3 regions of the Nitrincola iocasae genome follow, and region 3 is predicted to be linked to each of the others. Evidence: predicted binding sites of a transcription regulator. Region 3 holds the regulator's gene; each other region holds the start of a gene.
The links. Region 3 encodes LexA, which represses DNA repair genes until DNA is damaged. Its sites were predicted from a motif close to TACTGTNTANNTANACAGTA; they were not measured.
Positions count from the first base shown of each region.

Region 1: F5I99_RS05465 (HipA domain-containing protein) is a predicted target of LexA. The motif match lies at 1,749-1,768, and genes of this name have one in related genera.
Region 2: uvrA (excinuclease ABC subunit UvrA) is a predicted target of LexA. The motif match lies at 1,167-1,186, and genes of this name have one in related genera.

Region 1 covers NZ_CP044222.1:1,179,704-1,186,341, forward strand. The annotation lists gene F5I99_RS05455 (sensor histidine kinase) at 1-275, shown strand, start outside; gene F5I99_RS05460 (sigma-54-dependent transcriptional regulator) at 268-1,662, shown strand; gene F5I99_RS05465 (HipA domain-containing protein) at 1,839-2,294, shown strand; gene F5I99_RS05470 (c-type cytochrome) at 2,444-3,088, shown strand; gene F5I99_RS05475 (c-type cytochrome) at 3,099-4,088, shown strand; gene F5I99_RS05480 (MaoC family dehydratase) at 4,157-4,588, opposite strand; gene F5I99_RS05485 (acyl-CoA dehydrogenase C-terminal domain-containing protein) at 4,773-6,545, shown strand.
Region 2 covers NZ_CP044222.1:3,544,921-3,551,558, forward strand. The annotation lists gene F5I99_RS16400 (diguanylate cyclase domain-containing protein) at 1-797, opposite strand, end outside; gene F5I99_RS16405 (hypothetical protein) at 868-1,083, opposite strand; gene uvrA (excinuclease ABC subunit UvrA) at 1,377-4,205, shown strand; gene F5I99_RS16415 (hypothetical protein) at 4,668-4,901, shown strand; gene F5I99_RS16420 (malic enzyme-like NAD(P)-binding protein) at 5,017-6,282, opposite strand; gene rpmE (50S ribosomal protein L31) at 6,464-6,638, opposite strand, start outside.
Region 3 covers NZ_CP044222.1:2,408,343-2,414,980, forward strand. The annotation lists gene dinG (ATP-dependent DNA helicase DinG) at 1-1,690, opposite strand, end outside; gene lexA (transcriptional repressor LexA) at 1,790-2,404, shown strand; gene F5I99_RS11135 (DUF6586 family protein) at 2,429-2,953, opposite strand; gene topA (type I DNA topoisomerase) at 3,007-5,652, opposite strand; gene F5I99_RS11145 (DNA topoisomerase I) at 5,841-6,557, shown strand; gene F5I99_RS11150 (DUF1653 domain-containing protein) at 6,564-6,638, opposite strand, start outside.

The sequences.
Region 1 (6,638 bases), 1.2 Mb from region 3:
GGCCGGTCAGAATGGCATGGAGTGTGGATGAGGCTATCCATTTGACCATTGAGGATGCAGGCCCTGGTATTGATGTCGCAATTCGTAACCAGGTGTTTGACCCTTTCGTCACTACTAAAACACCCGGTGAAGGCAGTGGTCTCGGGTTGGCGATCGTAAAACGGATTGTGGAAGAGCATGGGGGGCGAATTCGTATAGGTGACAGTGAATTGGGCGGTGCCTGTTTTGAATTAACCTTTCCGCTTGCCAAAACACAGGAAAATAATCATGTCTAAAACTCAAGCGTCTTTATTACTGGTTGAGGATGATCAGGCGTTGGCTAATCTGATCAGCGAAGAGCTGGAGGCGGAAGGGTTTCAACTGGCGGTGGCCGAAACGCTGGCGGATGCACATGCCTGGCTGGAGCAACAGCAACCGGCACTGATCATTACAGACCTGCGCCTGCCGGATGGCCATGGTATGGCATTGGTCAAAGCCGTGATGCAGCAGGATGAATCGCAACGTCCGGGGATTATTGTTATTACCGCATTTGGCAGTGTGCGACAGGCGGTTGAAGCCTTGCAGGCGGGCGCAGATGACTTTTTGACCAAGCCCCTGGATCTGGATCACTTTATGTTGAGTGTGCAAAAAGTACTGGAGAACCACAAAGTACGTAATGAATTGCGTCAGTTCCGAAAAATCACACAACAGCGTGCCTCTTTTCATGGCATGCTGGGCAAAAGCCGGACAATCCGGACCCTGTTCGATCAGATTCGGGTGGTTGCCAGGGCGCAAGGGCCGGTATTGATTAATGGTGAAAGCGGCACCGGCAAGGAATTGGTTGCCAGGGCCTTGCATGCGGAAAGTGATCGGGCTGAGGGGCCGTTCCTGGCGGTGAACTGCGCTGGCATTCCACAGGAATTGTTGGAAAGTGAGTTTTTTGGTCATGCGGCAGGGGCTTTTACCGGAGCAAACAAGGCTCGAAAAGGCTTGTTGCAAGAAGCTCAGAAGGGTTCACTGTTGCTCGATGAAATAGGTGAAATGCCTCTGGCTCTGCAGGCTAAGCTGCTGCGAGCACTACAGGATGGTTCGATTCGCCCGGTCGGGCAGGATACCGAGGTACAGGTGGATGTTCGTATTTTTGCTGCCACACACCGGGACTTGAAGCAGAAGGTGGAGCAGGGTAGTTTTCGTGAGGATCTTTATTACCGTTTGGAAACCTTTGCTATCCAGATTCCCGCTCTGCGAGAACGCGACGATGACCTGGAGATGATGGCACAGCAGTTTGTACGTCAGATCGCGATGACTCAAGGTAAGCCAGTCAAAGGGTTTTCTGTAGCGGCGTTAAGTCTGATTCGTGGCTATAGTTTTCCGGGTAATGTGCGAGAGTTGCAAAATGTGGTTGAACGCGCCGTGGCTTTTTGCGATAGCGACTGGATTGAGCCGCAGCATCTACCCAGCCGACTTCTGGACGCCTTGTCGCCAGTTAGTGATGGAACCACTCAGACAACGGATAACAGCGATAAAGAACAGCGTCTGCTGGCTGGTAACCTGCTACCTACGTTGGATGAATTGCAACAACGTTATGTCCACATGGTGCTGGATGAAGTGAATGGAAATAAACGTCGCGCCGCAGCATTGTTGGGAATTGGTCGGCGTACTCTGTATCGCTGGCTGGAGTAAGCTATTAGTTCAGCCAGGGAGAGGCCTCCCTGAAAACCCATTTAGGTTCAAGCTGAATGTGCAACTAATATAAGAGCACCTGCCCGTAGTGTAAAAGTCTCCAGACCCCCGTCATCAGCATTAAATATAACCGTGCGGTTATTATTATGGGTGCAATATGAAGCTTCAGATTGAGAGTGTGGAAGACATCGGAATGCTTGTTCGACTGGTTTGTGTTCTGCCTGTTGATTGGTAACACGGATAACCACCTCAAGAACCTGTCGTTTTATATGTCGCCGGAAGGGGTGGTCATTACCCCGCATTATGATCTGCTCTGTACGGCGGTGTATGAACCTGACAATGGTTGGTTGAATGCAAGGCTGGAATGGAAGATTGGCTCGGTGAGGACGTTAGGGGAGGTGAATCCTGTCTATCTGGTGGAGCTGGGCAGTGTTCTCAAAGTTCCGCCGCGCTTACAGAAGCAAACTGTCAGTCGTATGATCAAGACAATTGAGCAGCAGCTCCCCGTGATCTATGAGGAGATCCAGGCAACCCTGTATCCGGCAGGGATAAGCAAGGAAGGCGAATTGCGTTTGCTCCAACAGATTCACTATGGTGTGATTGCAGATATGGCTGCACGATTGGCGATCTGACTGGGGCACAGACCTCGCAGGCCCGGTCGAGGATTTGCGCGGGCTTTGCTAAACAAGTGTTTTACAAATAGCTAAATAGTGGTTTCAAGAGTAGGGTTGTTTAAGATTGCACCGCGCGGTGCGATGTTAGAGGTAAGGAGCAACCAATAATGAAAACATACCCCTTAAAACCCCTGTCGCTCGTTTTACTGATATTTGGATTTTCAACAACTGTTTCGGCTCTGGAAGGTGATGCTGAGCGTGGCAAGGCAGCGGCCGCGGTATGTACAGCCTGCCATCAGGCCGATGGCAGTGGCCTGTCGGTTCCGGGCGCTGAATCCTGGCCGAGGCTGGCTGGCCTGAACGCGGCTTATATATACAAGCAGTTGCAGGACTTTAACAGCGGTCAGCGTACTAATGCTGCCATGGCTCCTTTTGCTGCCATGCTTAGTGATCAACAGATGCAGGATGTCGCTGTGTATTTCAGCCAGTTGGTGCCCCGCCTCGCTCAAGGTGGAGAGGCTGTTGATGAAGCCTTGCTGAAGCAGGGTGAAATGCTGGTAACACGGGGTGACTGGTCTCGCTATATCCCTTCCTGTCAGTCTTGTCATGGACCGAATAGCCAGGGTGCCGGTGCGTCTTTCCCCGGTATTGCCGGGCAGCATGCAGGCTATCTGGAAGCTCAGCTATACAACTGGCAGCAGGGTAAGCGTCGCAATGATCCACAGCAGTTGATGCTGGCGATTGCTGAGCGAATGAATGCTGACGATATCAAGGCGGTAGCGGCCTGGCTATCTATGCAGCCGGCCAAGTGAGGGTCTAATTATGGTTAAGTTAACAAGTGCCTTAAGTATCAGTGTGTTGGCAGGTTGGGCAGGTGTTAGCCTTGCGGCTGAGCCCCCTCGTATTCCAGTCAATTTTCCACAACCTGAAGCCGGGCAATATGTCCATGTTCCCCCTACGCTGGCTGATCTGGAAGAAGCAACTATTCACCCGGAGCTTAAACGGGTGATCCGTCGTGGTCATGATCTATTTGTAAATACTCAGCAATTGCGTGGCGAGAACGTTTTCAACGATATGAATTGCTCCAGTTGTCACCTGGGAGAGGGGGCGCAGCCTTTTTCAGCGCCGGTATGGCCCGCCGCAGTAGTGTTACCAAATTTTCGGTCCAAGAATCAGCAAGTAAATAGTCTGGAGGAACGTATTGCCGGATGTTTTAGTTTTTCCATGAATGGAAAGCCACCTGAATATGGCAGTGACAATCTATTAGCCTTGGCCGCCTATCATCAATGGCTGGCAAAAGGTGTGCCTATTTATCAGCCGGGTGATAGCCTGTATGGGCGAGGTTATCCCATTGGTCAGCCGGATGCAGAGCCATCATACGAACGCGGACAGGTATTGTATGAAGCTAACTGCAGTATTTGCCATGCCGAGAATGGCGGTGGTTTGAGGGTAGGTGATGACGTGCAATATCCCGCTGTATGGGGTGATGCGTCATACAATTGGGGAGCGGGCATCACCCGGATTTCCACTCTGGCTGGCTTTATTCATAACAACATGCCGCTGGGACAGCCGCGTAGTATGAGTGTACAGGACTCTTGGGATCTGGCCGATTATATCAATAGTCAGGAACGGCCACAGGATCCACGTTATACTGGTGATGTAGCTGAAACACGCGCTCTGTATTTGGATACCTTCCACAAATCGACCTATTACGGGCTCGAAAAGCAAGGGCGCTTACTGGGAGATCATGACAATCTGGGAGAAAAGGACTTTCTGAAACCAGGTGCATTAAGGCCGCGTTTCTTTGAGTAACTGCTTGAATATAAAATAGGCTGAATGGATGCGCCAGTTCAAAACCGGAACCGGCGCATGGTGCTGTTTCAAGCTTCGCGTTTGTCGACCATAAAGGTGGCTTCACCGGTGGCAACAAGTGCTTCGCCTACTGTTACATCAGTACGCATTTTTACCCGGCGACGTTTTTCATCTATGTCGATGACGGTCAGCGTTGCCTTGGCTGTATCACCAATATGCACAGGGGCTTTAAACTTGATCTGCTGATCTATGTAAATAGCACCAGGTCCCGGCAGGCGCGTGCCTGCTACTGTGGAGATCAGCGCTGCACTGAACATGCCGTGGACGATACGTTGTTTGAAAATAGTTGTTTTTGCATATTCTTCGTTGATATGCACTGGGTTATTGTCACCTGAGATGCCAGCAAACATATAAACATCTGATTCAGATATGGTTTTCGCGTATGAATCGCTCATGCCCACTGTCAGATCTTCCAGGTAATAGCCGTGAATATCCTGCATTTTTTTATCCTGCCTGTCATGTGTTGTAAAAATCGTTCAGTATAAGTAACAGAGTAACCGATTTTGTGCTTATCAGATACGCTTTGCGTGTTAGAATAAGTATAAACCCTTATGGATGGCAATGCGCTAGCTTAGCAATGGCATTCCATTTGAATGTGTTCGAATGATCAACAGAAGGTAGTTTATGGCTGACTATAACGCTCCGGTAAAAGATATGAAACTTGCGCTGAATCAGATAGCGCGCATGACAGAATTATCAACCCTGCCTGTCTTTGAAGATGCATCGGCTGATATGGTAGATGCAATTCTGGATGAGGCGGCACGTGTAGCACGTGATGTGGTAGCGCCCACCAACTGGGATGGCGATCAGAAAGGCGTCAGTCTTAAGGATGGTGGCGTTGTTTGCCCTGAGAGCTTCCGCGATGCCTATAACCAGTACGCCGAAGGCGGCTGGGGTTCACTGCAGTTTGATCCTGAACACGGTGGACAGGGTATGCCCTATTTGCTTTCTGTAGCGGTTATGGAAATGTGGCAAGCGGCAAATATGGCCTGGGGCCTATGTCCTCTGTTGTCACAGGGTGCGGTAGAGTGCCTGTCCATTAATGCGGATGATGCCTTAAAAGCTATTTACTTGCCGAAACTCATCAGTGGCGAGTGGGCCGGTACCATGAACCTGACTGAGGGCAGTGCTGGTTCAGATCTGTCGCAGGTACGCTGTAAAGCCGAGAAAGACGGTGATGCTTATCGTGTCACGGGTGAAAAAATCTTTATCACCTGGGGTGACCACAGTCTGACTGAAAATATCGCCCATCTGGTTTTGGCACGCCTGCCGGATGCGCCTGCCGGCGTTCGTGGTATCTCCTTGTTCCTGGTGCCGAAATACTTGGTCAATGCGGATGGCTCGCTGGGTGAGTACAACAACACCAAGCCCTTGTCGCTGGAACACAAAATGGGTATCCACGCCAGCCCCACGGCGGTGATGGGATTTGAAAATTCTGTCGGTTACCTGGTGGGTGAAGAGAATCGCGGCCTCGCTTGCATGTTCACCATGATGAATAATGCCCGTTTGGGCGTAGGTTTGCAGGGTGTGGCGATTTCAGAGCGCGCCTACCAGCAGGCACTGGTGTTTGCGAATGAGCGCATCCAGAGCCCTGCCGTCGGTTATAAAGTACCGGGTCCGATTATTCGTCATGGTGATGTACGGCGTATGTTGCTGACCATGAAAGCCTTGACTGAAGCGGGTAGGGCGCTGACTTATGATGCCTGTGGCAGCATCGACTTTTCTCATCATGCTGAAGATGAAACGCGTCGCAGCCGTGAAAAAGCCCGTGCAGCGCTGCTGACACCAGTGGTCAAAGGTTGGTGTACCGAGTTTGCTCAGGAAGTGACTTCACTGGGTGTGCAGGTGCATGGTGGTATGGGCTTTGTCGAAGAAACCGGTGCCGCCCAGCACTACCGTGACGCGCGTATCCTGCCGATTTACGAAGGCACCAACGGCATACAGGCACTGGACCTGGTCGGCCGGAAAGTGCTGCTGGATAAGGGTGAAGCCCTGACGTTACTGTTGTCTGAAATGCGCGAAACTATTGTGCTTGGTGGTGCGTTTGCGGATCTGGCCGCTGATCTGGAGCAGGCTGTAGTGGCTATTGAAACCGCCCGTGATGAACTGCTGGCCGGTGCCGCTGATGATCCGCAGTTAGCCGGTGCCGTGGCCTATAACTTCATGATGCTGTTGGGCACCGTAGCCGGTGCCTGGGAGTTGCTACGCCAAGCTGAAGCGGCTAAAACTCTGCAGTCTGAAGGTGAAGATGATGCCTTCCTGGAAGCTAAACAGGTGACTACACGCTTCTATTTCGAGCAGATCCTGCCACGCTACCTGGGCTATGCCCGTATGGTTAAAGCCGGTAGTGCGACTATCACCGAAATGAGCGACGAGCAATTCGCCACGGCTTGGTGAGTCTGATGTAATCAGGCCAGTGCGGGCACTACCCTGTGTCCGCACTGGCCTTTTTTATTGCCTGCCGCTTCCTTCCCCCTGGATTAACCCCTT
Region 2 (6,638 bases), 1.1 Mb from region 3:
GCCGTCAGAGTATCAACATTGGCCTGAAGCCATATCTGCCGCTCGGCTTCCAACCGCGTTTCTGCCATATGTTCAAATTGTTGTTTTAATTGTACCAGTTCGACAACACCTTCATGGGCTTTGTTCGGTTCGAAAATGCCGCGTTGCAGTTTGCGACTGGCGTCTGTGAGGGCTTCGATCGGTGCAAGCACTCCATTTTTAAGCAACCGGGTGCTGATCCGGTAGAGACCCAACATAACCAGCGAAAACAGCAGTAGTAAGATATAAAAGCGTTGATTGATTCGCTGTAACACAGCATCCGTTGGCACACCGATGGTCAGAACAAAAAACTCCTCATCGGTGTTATGCAGCAGTGGAATGGAATACTTCATCCGCCTGATGCCATCCGCACCCATCAACTGCTCTGCCTGAGAGTGTCCGTTGATTTCCGTGACGACTCTACCCAGCTCATCCGGATTAGCAGGGTAGTTAGCTATGAGTGTGGCCTGACTGTCGGTAATGAAGGCCGTACTCGACTCCGGCAAGTTACTGGTTTCAAGGTAGTGGGTCCACCAAGCCAGCGAAACCACAGCAACGGCAACGCCGCGCACCTCATCAGTGGTGAGGTCAGTGACTGGGTAGCCAAAATTGATACTGGTTGTATTGGCAGCACGATCATGTTGAAAGGTGCCGATCGAGAAGCGCCTGTTGGTCAGCGCATCCTGAAAATAGGGCCGATCAAACACATTGATATGACGATTCAGTGGATGCGTGTTACACAGCAGGTCACCACTGGCCAGAGGAACACCGAGATTCACAAACTATGTATTGAATTTGAGTATTTTTGCCAGAAACTCACCACAGACAGGTGCTGCTGGATCCTGCACTTCAGGTAATTGCGCTAGATGGGTCAGATAGGCTTTCAGTGTCGATGAGAATTTTGTGCTGCAGGGCAGCCAGATCATTGGCCGTCACCTCGACTTGATGCTCAAGATTTAATAACGCCTGTTTTCGGTTCTCCAGCATATCAGCAGAGATAGCCAAATAACCGGGCAGTGTTATCAGACCTACCAACAGCGAAAGGCGATTCCGCAATGAGCTCATCAATGCTTCAGACCCTCTTATTATGAATCATTTATATAGAAGAAAACTCCTGCAGGTGCACTGAAGCATATATGCAATTTTGCCACTATGTATTTCAACAATATTTGAAAGGTTATGACTCAATCATAAGCTTGTCAAATATCAACCGATTGCCTCTCAGGGTGGGTTAGCCTGAGTTAATCAATATTCATGCAGATTGTTAGTACACATCACGCCATTGAACTCAGCGCGTTCATGTAAAATTCGGACTAAAGGCTTATAATGCTCGTTTTTGCACTGTCACCGGAGCGGTAATGGATAAAATACTGGTACGGGGTGCGCGCACCCACAACCTGAAAAATATCGACCTGGATATTCCCCGGGACAAGCTGATCGTCATCACCGGCTTGTCAGGTTCCGGCAAATCCTCGCTGGCATTTGATACCCTCTATGCCGAAGGACAGCGTCGCTATGTAGAATCGCTATCCACCTATGCCCGTCAGTTTCTATCGATGATGGAAAAACCGGATGTAGACCATATTGAAGGGCTGTCTCCGGCCATTTCCATTGAACAGAAATCCACCTCGCATAACCCGCGCTCGACTGTCGGCACCATCACCGAAATTTATGACTATCTGCGCTTACTCTATGCCCGCGCAGGTGAGCCGCGCTGTCCGGATCATGATCTGCCCCTGGCAGCACAAACGGTGTCGCAGATGGTGGATCAGGTGCTGACCCTGCCGGAAGGCAGTAAAATGATGCTACTGGCACCGGTGGTACAAGGCCGCAAAGGTGAGCACTTACACACCATCAGCGAGCTGCGTTCACAGGGATTTGTCCGCGCACGCATCAACGACATTATTGTTGATCTGGACAGTGCACCCGCATTGGATAAGAACAAGAAACACTCCATTGAAGTTGTGATTGACCGCTTCAAGGTACGTAATGACCTACAGATACGCCTGGCGGAATCCTTTGAAACCGCACTGAATCTGACCGATGGCATCGCCCGGGTCGCCTGGATGGACGATGAGGGCAAGGATGATCTGATCTTCTCAGCCCGGTTTGCCTGCCCCGTCTGTGGTCACAGCATTCAGGAACTGGAACCGCGGATGTTTTCGTTTAACAATCCACACGGTGCCTGCTCCACCTGTGATGGTTTGGGTGTCAAACAGTACTTTGATCCGGTCAAGGTGGTACATGATCCTTCACTAACACTGTCGGAAGGTGCCATTCGTGGCTGGGACAGACGCAGCCTGTACTATTTCCAGCAACTGAAAGCGGTGGCGGATCATTACGGCTTTGATATGGATACTCCCTTCTGTGATCTGACCCAGGTGCAGCAGAAAGTGATTCTGCACGGCAGTGGCACAGAGCAGATAGAGTTCAGCTATACCAATGATCGAGGCACCCGTGTTAGCAAGCACCATCCCTTTGAGGGAGTGCTGAACAACCTGGAACGGCGCTATAAAGAAACCGAATCCGATATGGTCCGCGAGGACCTGGCCAAATACCTGAACATGCAGCCCTGCCCCTCTTGCCATGGTACGCGCCTGCGCCGCGAAGCACGGCATGTGTATATTGATGGGCGCACCCTGCCTGAAATCGTACGCATGGCCATAGGTGACAGCAAAGCCTATTTTGATCAGTTGGAGCTGAGTGGCAAGCAGGGTGAGATTGCTGACAAAATCCTTAAAGAGATTCGTCAGCGCTTATCCTTCCTGGTCAATGTCGGACTGGACTATTTATCCCTGGAGCGCAGCGCTGAATCTTTGTCCGGTGGTGAAGCCCAGCGTATACGTTTAGCCAGTCAGATAGGCGCCGGACTGGTCGGGGTGATGTATATTCTGGATGAGCCCTCCATAGGTTTACACCAGCGCGACAATGACCGTCTGCTGGAAACACTGCGCCACTTGCGTGATCTGGGGAATACCGTGATCGTGGTAGAACATGATGAAGATGCCATACGCTTAGCCGATCATGTCATCGATATCGGTCCGGGAGCGGGTGTGCATGGCGGTAAAGTGATCGCCGCAGGCACGCCACAGGAGGTCATGGATAATCCGGCATCCATTACCGGCCAGTACCTCTCAGGAGTGCGCCGTATTGAAGTGCCTGCGCAACGCTACCCGGTTGACTCTGAAAAGTTTCTCCGCCTGATCGGTGCACGGGGTAACAACCTGAAGGATGTTACCCTGGAAATTCCTGTTGGCCTGCTCACCTGCGTTACCGGGGTGTCAGGTTCGGGCAAATCCACGCTGATTAACAGCACCCTGTATCCGATTACGGCCACGGAACTGAACCACGCCACCACCCTGGATGCCTCAGAATATGATCGCATCGAGGGGATGCATCATTTTGATAAGGTTATCGATATAGATCAAAGCCCGATAGGACGGACACCACGCTCCAATCCGGCCACCTATACCGGCATTTTTACCCCGGTGCGTGAACTCTTTGCGGGTACGCAGGAAGCCCGCTCACGCGGATACAAGCCAGGACGGTTTAGTTTTAATGTCAAAGGTGGCCGTTGTGAAGCCTGTCAGGGGGATGGTGTCATCAAGGTGGAAATGCACTTCCTTCCGGATATTTTTGTGCCTTGTGATGTCTGCCACGGCAAACGCTACAACCGCGAAACCCTGGAAGTACGCTACAAAGGCAAAACCATTGATGAAGTACTGAGCATGACCGTGGAAGATGCGCGTGAATTTTTCGATGCCATTCCTGCACTGGCGCGAAAACTGCAAACTCTGATTGATGTCGGGCTCAGCTATATTCGCTTAGGCCAAAGCGCGACAACCCTGTCAGGCGGTGAAGCCCAGAGGGTGAAGCTGTCACGCGAGCTGTCCAAGCGCGATACCGGCAAAACGCTGTATATTCTTGATGAACCGACCACCGGTCTGCATTTCTATGATATTCAGCAATTATTGAATGTACTCTATCGGTTACGTGATCATGGCAATACCATTGTGGTGATTGAACACAACCTGGATGTGATCAAAACGGCTGACTGGGTTATCGACCTGGGCCCAGAGGGAGGCACAGGGGGCGGCGAGATCATTGCTACTGGCACACCCGAAGCGGTAGCCGAGGTGGAAGCCTCACATACGGGTCGCTTCCTGAAGCCCTTGCTGCAGCGCTAGCAGCAAACGGCTAGTCCATGGCATTCGCAGAAAACTGCTCCTGCGTTTTCTGCATACACGCCGCCCTTGGCATTCGCAGAAAACTGCTCCTGCGTTTTCTGCATACACGCCGTCCTTGGCATTCGCAGAAAACTGCTCCTGCGTTTTCTGCATACACGCCGTCCATGGCGTTAAGTGTCATCACGACAATTAAGTGGTTGACAGCAACGCTGGAATATTAGAAAAAGAAGGTCTGAAATTATTCAGGCCTTTTTTTACTTTGAAGATACTAGCATGACTCAGATCAACAAACGCCCGAACACCCGAATTTCCGTCGCCAATCGCTGGCTGATGGCGATTTCCCGTGTCTCGCGTGCTGTGATCTGATTTATTTACCGGCCGCGATATCTTCGCGGCCTCCGGTGCACTTTCCCCACCCCAGACTTTGAAGATATCTCCGGCCCTTTTTGAAAGGAGATAGAGATGTTCCCACTGGATCTGTTACACCAACTGCAGAGATGCTTTACCCGTGCACTTACCCGGCAGCATATTGCCCACCTGGATGCACGCCTGCTGCAAGATGTTGGCTTAAACCCTGACGGCAGCCACCGATTGCCACAGGAAAAAGACACCCCTAACAATCTGACCATTCGAGCACAGCTGGATGTGGAACAACCCACACAGCACACAGCGGCTCCTGCTGTACAGAAACACTGATGCCCTGGCGCTATCAACTGCACTATCGGCCAATAAAAAACCGCTAACGGCGTTTAATCACCCCTAGCGGTTTTTTTGTGACTCTTGTTAAGAGTCTCCTATTTAAGCGTCCTGCTCAATACAACTCAGATTCACAATGAATCGGGTAGTGTTCCGGCATAGGCAAACGCGCCACGCCACTATCGATCGCAGCCTGTGCAACCGCAAAAGAGATGCGGCCCAGCAGACGGGAATCAGTTGCTTTTGGCAGAATGTATTCACGGCCGAATTCCAGGGACTGCAAACCGTAAGCTAACAGTACTTCCTGAGTGACAGGCTCACGAGCCAAACCGGCCAGAGCTTTCACCGCAGCAGCTTTCATCTCTTCATTGATTGCCGAGGCACGCACATCGAGCGCACCACGGAAAATGAAAGGAAAGCCCAGTACATTATTAACCTGGTTGGGGAAGTCAGAACGACCTGTGGCCATGATCACATCAGGACGGGCGGCGTTAGCAACTTCCGGCCGAATTTCGGGATCAGGGTTGGCACAGGCGAAGACAACGGGGTTATCCGCCATTTTCTTAAGCTGCTCAGGTGACAGCAGGTCCGGACCAGACAGACCTAAAAATACATCAGCACCCTCGATGGCATCATCCAGGGTACGTTTATCTGTTTCAGTTGCGAATGCCGCTTTTTCGGCAGTCAGGTCAGCTCGACCAGAGTGGATCACACCCTTGCGGTCGATCATATATACATTCTCGACTTTCGCGCCCATGTTAATGAGCAGCTTCATACAAGCACTGGCAGCAGCACCGGCACCCAGACAGACAATCGACGCTTCTTCCAGCTTTTTACCGGCCAGTTCCAGCGCATTGATCATACCGGCAGCCGTCACGATGGCGGTACCGTGCTGATCATCATGGAATACCGGGATATTACAACGCTCAATCAGCGTACGCTCTATCTCAAAGCATTCCGGTGCTTTAATGTCTTCCAGGTTGATGCCGCCAAAGGTTTCAGCAATACGGGCGACCGTATCGATGAACGCCTGTGGACTTTCAGCGTCTACTTCAATATCGATAGAATCGATATTGGCAAAACGCTTGAACAACAGTGCTTTGCCTTCCATGACAGGTTTGGATGCCAGTGGACCCAGATCACCCAGGCCCAAAATGGCAGTCCCATTGGAAATGACGGCAACCAGGTTACCCTTCGCTGTATAACGATAGGCCGCTTCAGGATCTTTGGCGATCTCACGCACCGGCTCCGCTACGCCAGGGGAGTAAGCCAATGCGAGATCATGAGCCGTCTCTGCAGACGTTGATAGCTCAACACTGATTTTACCGGGACGAGGAAACTCGTGGTAATCTAGAGCCGCTTGCTTAAAATCTTGAGACATGGTTGCAGATTCCAACTAAGGTTGTAGTTAAACGGTCTTGCATCATAACCAAAAGCCATGTTGACAACAACCGCCCTTTAAGGGTGCATAAACACCCTGCTTTGCACAATCACTGTGCCAAATAAGCAAAAAAGCATCCACGAAGGATGCCTTTTGAAAAACCTGGTGATCAGCGTAACCGTTACTTTTTCAGTGAACGGGCACCAAAACGCTTGTTGAAACGGTCCACACGGCCGCCAGTAGTCGCTTCTTTCTGCTTACCTGTGTAGAAAGGATGGCAGCTGCTGCAGACGTCAACCAGCATAGTGCTATCGCCTAAAGTAGATTTGGTCTGCATGACGTTACCACAAGAACAG
Region 3 (6,638 bases):
GCTTCCACGAACTGAACAGTATCAATGAAGCCTGTATCCCTGGCAATTCGCGATTCAGATACTCGGCCACCTCATCGGTATGCTCGTTTGCCCGCCCGGGATCTGAGCGCATCACCGGTATTTCCAGAACCGCTGAATTAAAATAATCAAATGGGCTGGCCAACTGTTCGCAGGGCGTCGACTCGGGCAGTCCCAGCGTGGCCTTCAGGCGATCAAAGCGCCCCAGTGCTGTCAGTGTGGCTGACGTAACCAGTGCGCCGAAACATACATCCCAAAGATGCTCCTGCAGCGTTGCAGCCACAGAGACCGGACTGCTGCAGCACTCATAGTCCCGCCCGGCCAGCGTATCTTGCAAGACTACCCAGCGCGCAGTAGGACTCACTCCTGGCTCATCCGGACGAGCAAAACTACCCGCCAGCCAATGCATTTGCTGTAACCGATTGATCAGAAAGCCCAGCTGTGGATAGAATGCTTCCGCCTGAGAGCGTTCTATATCGTCCAGATTGCCTTCCAACGCTTCCTTAAGCAGCGCCGCCAACTGTTCCAGCTGCATCAGAATACGTTGACTGCACTGGGCAGTTTCATTTGCAGGCGACAACCAGGATTCCGGCTGACGACCTCCGGCAAAGCGCACTCTCGGGGTACGACCTCGATCATCTTGAAATTGTAGGGCTTCTGCCAGATTTTTCATGCCATCCAGTGCCAGCAGCAGATCAGCAACAGGTTGATGCAGCTTGACTACCAGATCATCCAGATACGCAGAAGAGCACTGCCCGGCAAACTGCTGCAGTTTTTTCTCCATGCCGCCGATCAGACGCAGTGCGGCATTCAAGCGCAAACTGTAGGAAAAATGACCGCCAGCCTTATCGGCAAGATGATGCCCTTCATCAAAAATATACAAGGATGAGGATGGCTCCGGCAGAATGGCGCCCCCGCCGAGGGAAAGATCGGCCAGCACCAGATCATGATTGGCAATGATGAGATCCGCATCACCCATCTGTTCACGTGCACGATAAAACGGGCAAACACTGAAATTGATGCAGCGGCGGTTGCTGCACTGCATATGGTCACTGGTCAGATGCCCCCAGGTTTCATCGGAGGGTGCCGCATCCAGTCGGTCGCGATCACCATCCCATTTGCCCTCAGCATACTGTTGCATTAATCCCCTGACCGCATTCACCACGCCAGGTTCGATAACGCGCGCCTGTTCGTCTTCATAAAGCGCCATTTGACCCTGCGTCCCCTGATCGTCCAGGAGTTGTTCAGCTTTATTGAGGCAGAGGTAACGCCCGCGACCTTTGGCCAGACTATAGCTGAAGCTCAATCCGGCATGGCTTTCCAGTTCAGGCAGATCCTTGTCGGTGAGTTGCTCCTGCAGCGCCACAGTGGCGGTGGATACAATCAGTTTCAGGCCCCGCTGCTTGGCAATGGGTAACACCGCCAGCAAGTAAGCAATGGTTTTGCCAGTCCCTGTACCCGCCTCGACAGCGATCAAATGGGACTCACCTAACCGCTTGCCTTTCTCATCCGCACGGATAGCCCCCAGCACTCGAGCCACAGCGGCAATCATCTGCTTCTGTGCCGGACGGGCTTTTAACCCACGACTGTCGAGAAAACGACTGTAGGCTGTTTGTATCTCTTTTTTTAGTGACGCTTCCAGCAAGCGAAGATCCTCTGTTATTTCAGCCATCTATTTTATCAAAATCTACGTCAATCAGACACAACAGACTTGACGTAGCGACAATACTGTACAAAAATGCAGTTACTGTACACAAAAACAGGTTATAAAATGAAACTTACAGCGCGTCAATCACAAGTACTTGACTGTATTCGCCGCCATATCGAATCCACTGGCTACCCACCCACGCGCGCCGAAATCGCACGCGAGCTGGGATTCAAGTCCGCCAATGCAGCAGAAGAACACCTTAAAGCCTTGCAGCGAAAAGGTGCGATAGAGATGATTCAGCACACCTCTCGAGGGATACGCTTGCCTGAAGAACCCATCAATGATCCAGAGGAAACCGGCCTCCCCTTAGTTGGTTCTGTAGCGGCAGGCTCGCCGATCCTGGCATTGGAGCATATCGAAGAGCGCTGCAATATTGCCCCGGATTTCTTCCATCCCCCGGCTAACTACCTGCTTCGTGTGCGCGGCATGAGCATGAAGAATATCGGTATTATGGACGGTGATTTACTGGCTGTGCACCAAACCCAGGAGATACGCAATGGCCAGGTTGTAGTCGCCAGAATCGGTGATGAAGTGACAGTTAAGCGATTCCAGCGCGAGGGCAGCAAAGTCAGCCTGATCGCTGAAAACGAAGAGTTCAGTCCAATCGAGCTGGACCTGACTCAGGACGAGTTGATCATTGAAGGGCTCGGTGTGGGTGTTATTCGCCAACAGAGCTAAACTTGCGTCAAACTGCAGGAGTGCTCACCACTCCTGCATACCCTCTCTGAGTCGATCAACTAACTGACGCATGCTCCCCAGCCAGACCTGATACTCAGTATAAACATCCTGATCTTCAGCATGATCCGGATTAACCTGCATCACGTGAATTTCTGAGAGACTTGAAGAAGCCGAAGACTGTTCGCGTTTATCTATAGCTATCCAGCAAGCAGCATAAGCTCTGAGCAACTTATGCAGCCAGCTGTCCTGACGCGCTTCCAATTGTTGCAATTCATTTAACTCAGGCGATTCATACCCAGCCTTTTCAAACCCCAGAGCTAAATCTGCCAAGCCAACAATAGTCTCAGTTTCCACACTGTAACGCTCAGCTACTTCGCGCAACAACGCACTGTAAGTAGATGACAAATGAAACAGTACCGACTCCTGATAGGATTCAATTAACGCATGTTTACTCCAGGCCGATGAATTCTGAGCATTCTTCAGCGCATCCAGATGCAATCTGGCAAAATTCAACTTCTGGTTAGTACGGGCCAGGTACACTTCACTCATATCAACCCCTCCAGGGTTTGCTCTGGGATATTTGCTTTAAGACTATCGCTGTATCAAGATTTGGAAACACGCTTTTTGGCTTGCTCGACTGTCCAATTGCCTCTGTCGTAAAAAGCACGCCAACCGGTTGCTTTACCTTCTTTCTCAGTCATTACATACTGTTCTTTGGTTTTGCGGCTATAGCGAACAATAGTCGGGTTACCCTCCTCATCCTGAACAGGTGCGGTTAACAGAAAGTGATACTTTGGATCAATTTCGGCTTTATGCGGTAACAGCTCACTGACGAAAGGCGCACGCGTTTCACGCTTTTTCGGAAACTGACTGGCAGCCAAAAACAAGCCACTGGCACCATCTCTCAGTACGTAGGTGTCATCCACCTTCTCACACTGCAGTTCAGGCATTGCAACTGGATCCATTTTAGGCGGGGCCGCTTCACCACTACGTAAAAGTTTACGAGTATTTTTACATTCTGAATTGGTGCAACCAAAAAACTTACCGAAGCGACCGGTTTTTAACTGCATATCAGAACCGCATTTATCACATTCAATGGTAGGCCCATCGTAGCCTTTGATCCTGAAGCTACCCTGCTCCACTTCATAACCTGGACAGTCTGGGTTGTTACCACAAATATGCAACTTGCGCTTTTCATCCAGCAAGTAAGAGTCCATCGCCGTACCACACAGTTTACAACGGTGCTTATTACGCAGTATACGCGACTCGGCCTCTTCATCGGCATCTGCACTGACCACCTCATCACCGGAAATCAGGTTGATGGTGCATTTGCAGCGCTCCTTAGGCGGTAACGAATAGCCGGAACAACCCAAAAACACCCCCGTACTACCGGTACGAATCATCATCTTGCGGCCGCAATCCGGGCAATCGATATCAGTCGGCGTGGGGGCGTTGGGGCGCATACCCGCTTCCGGGTCTTGAGCCTGTTCCAGATCCTGGACAAAGTCTTTATAAAATTTGTCCAGCAAGGCTTTCCAATCCAGATCGCCACGTGCGACTTCATCCAGATATTCTTCCATTCGCGCGGTGAAGCTATAGTCCATTAGATCTGAAAAGCTTTCACTCAGGCGTTCTGTCACAATATCGCCCATTTTACAGGCATAGAAACGCCGCCCCTGGACTTCGACATAACCACGATCCTGAATAGTGGAAATAATCGCCGCATAGGTTGAAGGCCGACCAATGCCGCGTTTCTCCAACTCTTTAACCAGGCTTGCCTCGGTATAGCGCGGAGACGGACGGGTAAAGTGCTGTTTCGGCTCGAGCCCCTGCAACGATAAGGTATCGCCCTCTTTCAGGTCTGGCAGAATCACATCTTCATCATTTTTGCCGCGCGCTGGCAATACCCGTGTATAACCGTCAAACCGCAAAATTCGACCTTTCACAGCCAGCTCGAAATCACTGGCGCGCACGGTAATCCGGGTACTGGTATAGAGTGCTGGCGTCATCTGACAGGCCAGGAATTGCCGCCGAATCAGGTCATACAGACGCTCAGCATCAGACTCCATACCGCTCAGTGTATCGGCGGTTTGATTAACATCTGAGGGACGTATCGCCTCATGCGCTTCCTGTGCGCCCTCTTTGCTGCTGTAGCGTATCGGCTGCTCCGGCAAGTAACGCTCACCAAATTGATCCAGAATATAGTCACGACAGGTAGCGACTGCTTCCTCGCTCAAGTTGGTTGAGTCGGTTCGCATGTAAGTGATATAGCCGGCTTCATACAAGCGCTGCGCCATCATCATGGTTTTCTTGACCCCAAAACCCAGTCGGGTACTGGCGGCCTGTTGCAGTGTCGAGGTAATGAAGGGTGCAGACGGTTTGCTGCTGGTGGCACGATCTTCCCGACCGGTAATACGGTAATCAGCGCTCTTCAGCAGCGCCAGCAGCTTGTCGGTTTCATCTTTGGAGGTCGGGCGAAAAGCCTTTTCACCCTGACGCATCACCTGCAGCCTCAGGGATTCACCGCTTTCGCTGATCGTAGAGGCGAACACTTCCCAGTATTCTTCAGGAATAAACGCACGAATTTCACGCTCACGATCAACCACCAGGCGTACCGCAACTGACTGAACACGGCCAGCCGACAAGCCCCGGGCCACCTTTTCCCACAAGAGTGGCGACACCATATAACCCACCACCCGATCAAGAAAACGCCGTGCCTGCTGTGCATTAACACGACTCATGGCCAGATCACCTGGCTCTTTGAAAGCTTCCTTGATGGCTTTTTTGGTTATTTCATTAAAGACTACCCGCTTAAAGCGACTATCATCACCACCTATGGCTTCGCGCAAGTGCCAGGCTATCGCTTCCCCTTCGCGGTCCAAATCCGTTGCCAGATAGATTTCATCAGCATTGGCGGCCAGCTTCTTCAGCTCATCTACCACCTTTTCTTTACCCGGCAAAATTTCGTAGCGAGCCGCCCATCCCTGTTCAGGGTCGATCCCCATACGCCGGATCAATTGCTCCCGCGCTTTGGTTTTCTTGTAAGCCGCTTTGGCTTCATCAGACAGTTTGCGCGTCTGCGCTGCCAAACGTGCACGCTCTTTGGGATCGGTAGTGCCACCACTACCGCTGGTCGGCAGGTCTCGAATATGACCCACACTGGATTTCACCACATACTGGCTACCAAGGTATTTATTGATAGTGCGAGCCTTGGCCGGTGACTCCACGATAACGAGGGTTTTACCCATTGAATCTGTTCCTTTATGTCGCTGTGCGCCGGAAAATATCGTGCATATATAAGTGTTGAGTTGAGCGGGGTCAAGTTAAACTGTCTTATCAATACGGTTTATCTTTACAAAAAAGTTGCCATAATAGAGCTAAATCGCTCTGTAAAAGCGCTTTTTTACGATTTCTCTATACCAGAGTGCCAAAGCTGATGCTGAGTGACAACCTCATTTACGTTTTTCTGATTGCAGCACTGGGCTTAGCTGCCTTGTCGGTGAACTATGTCATCACCTCCAGAGAAAAATACAAAGAAACCCGCAACGCCCGCCTAAAATGGCTAAAAGAGCAATCAGAACATACACTTAATTCGCTGGCGGTACTGAAAGAGATCAACTGCAGGGGAGACATTACTGACAAGCTCAACCAGCATGCGCTGTCACTGATTGAAGAGATCGGCGTGCTTGCGCCCGACTCTGAACTCATGACAGATGTCAGTAAAATCAAAGACACTACCGATAGAACGCGCCCCAAGCAAGAACCATTCAATAACGACAGAGCGGTCAGAAAAGCACAGATTTATATAAATTTTGCTGAAAAACTGATTATCGATATGGCCAATAAAGGCAAAATGACGCCACAACTGGCCCATACCTATCAGCAAGAGCTTTACTGGCTGAATATTTCCATGGTTGCCGATGCACATATCACTCAAGGACGTACACTGATGCAGCAGGGTGACAAACTGGGCGCCTTGTCACACTACAAACATGCCAAAGCAATTCTGGTAAGAGCGGCCGTACCGCAACGTCAGAAACAGGATAGACTGAAACCGGTACAAGAGTTAATTGACCAACTGCAGCCTAAACGCGATTTTGGTCCAGGCGCGCTGGCAGACTCTATTGACGCCTATCTCAATGATCCCAACTAGGCCGTATCAGTCCCCAATGCGCTGAAAGCGTGGCTGAACATCACCGTCAGCCGTCCTGACAGATTCATTGAACATAGCAGT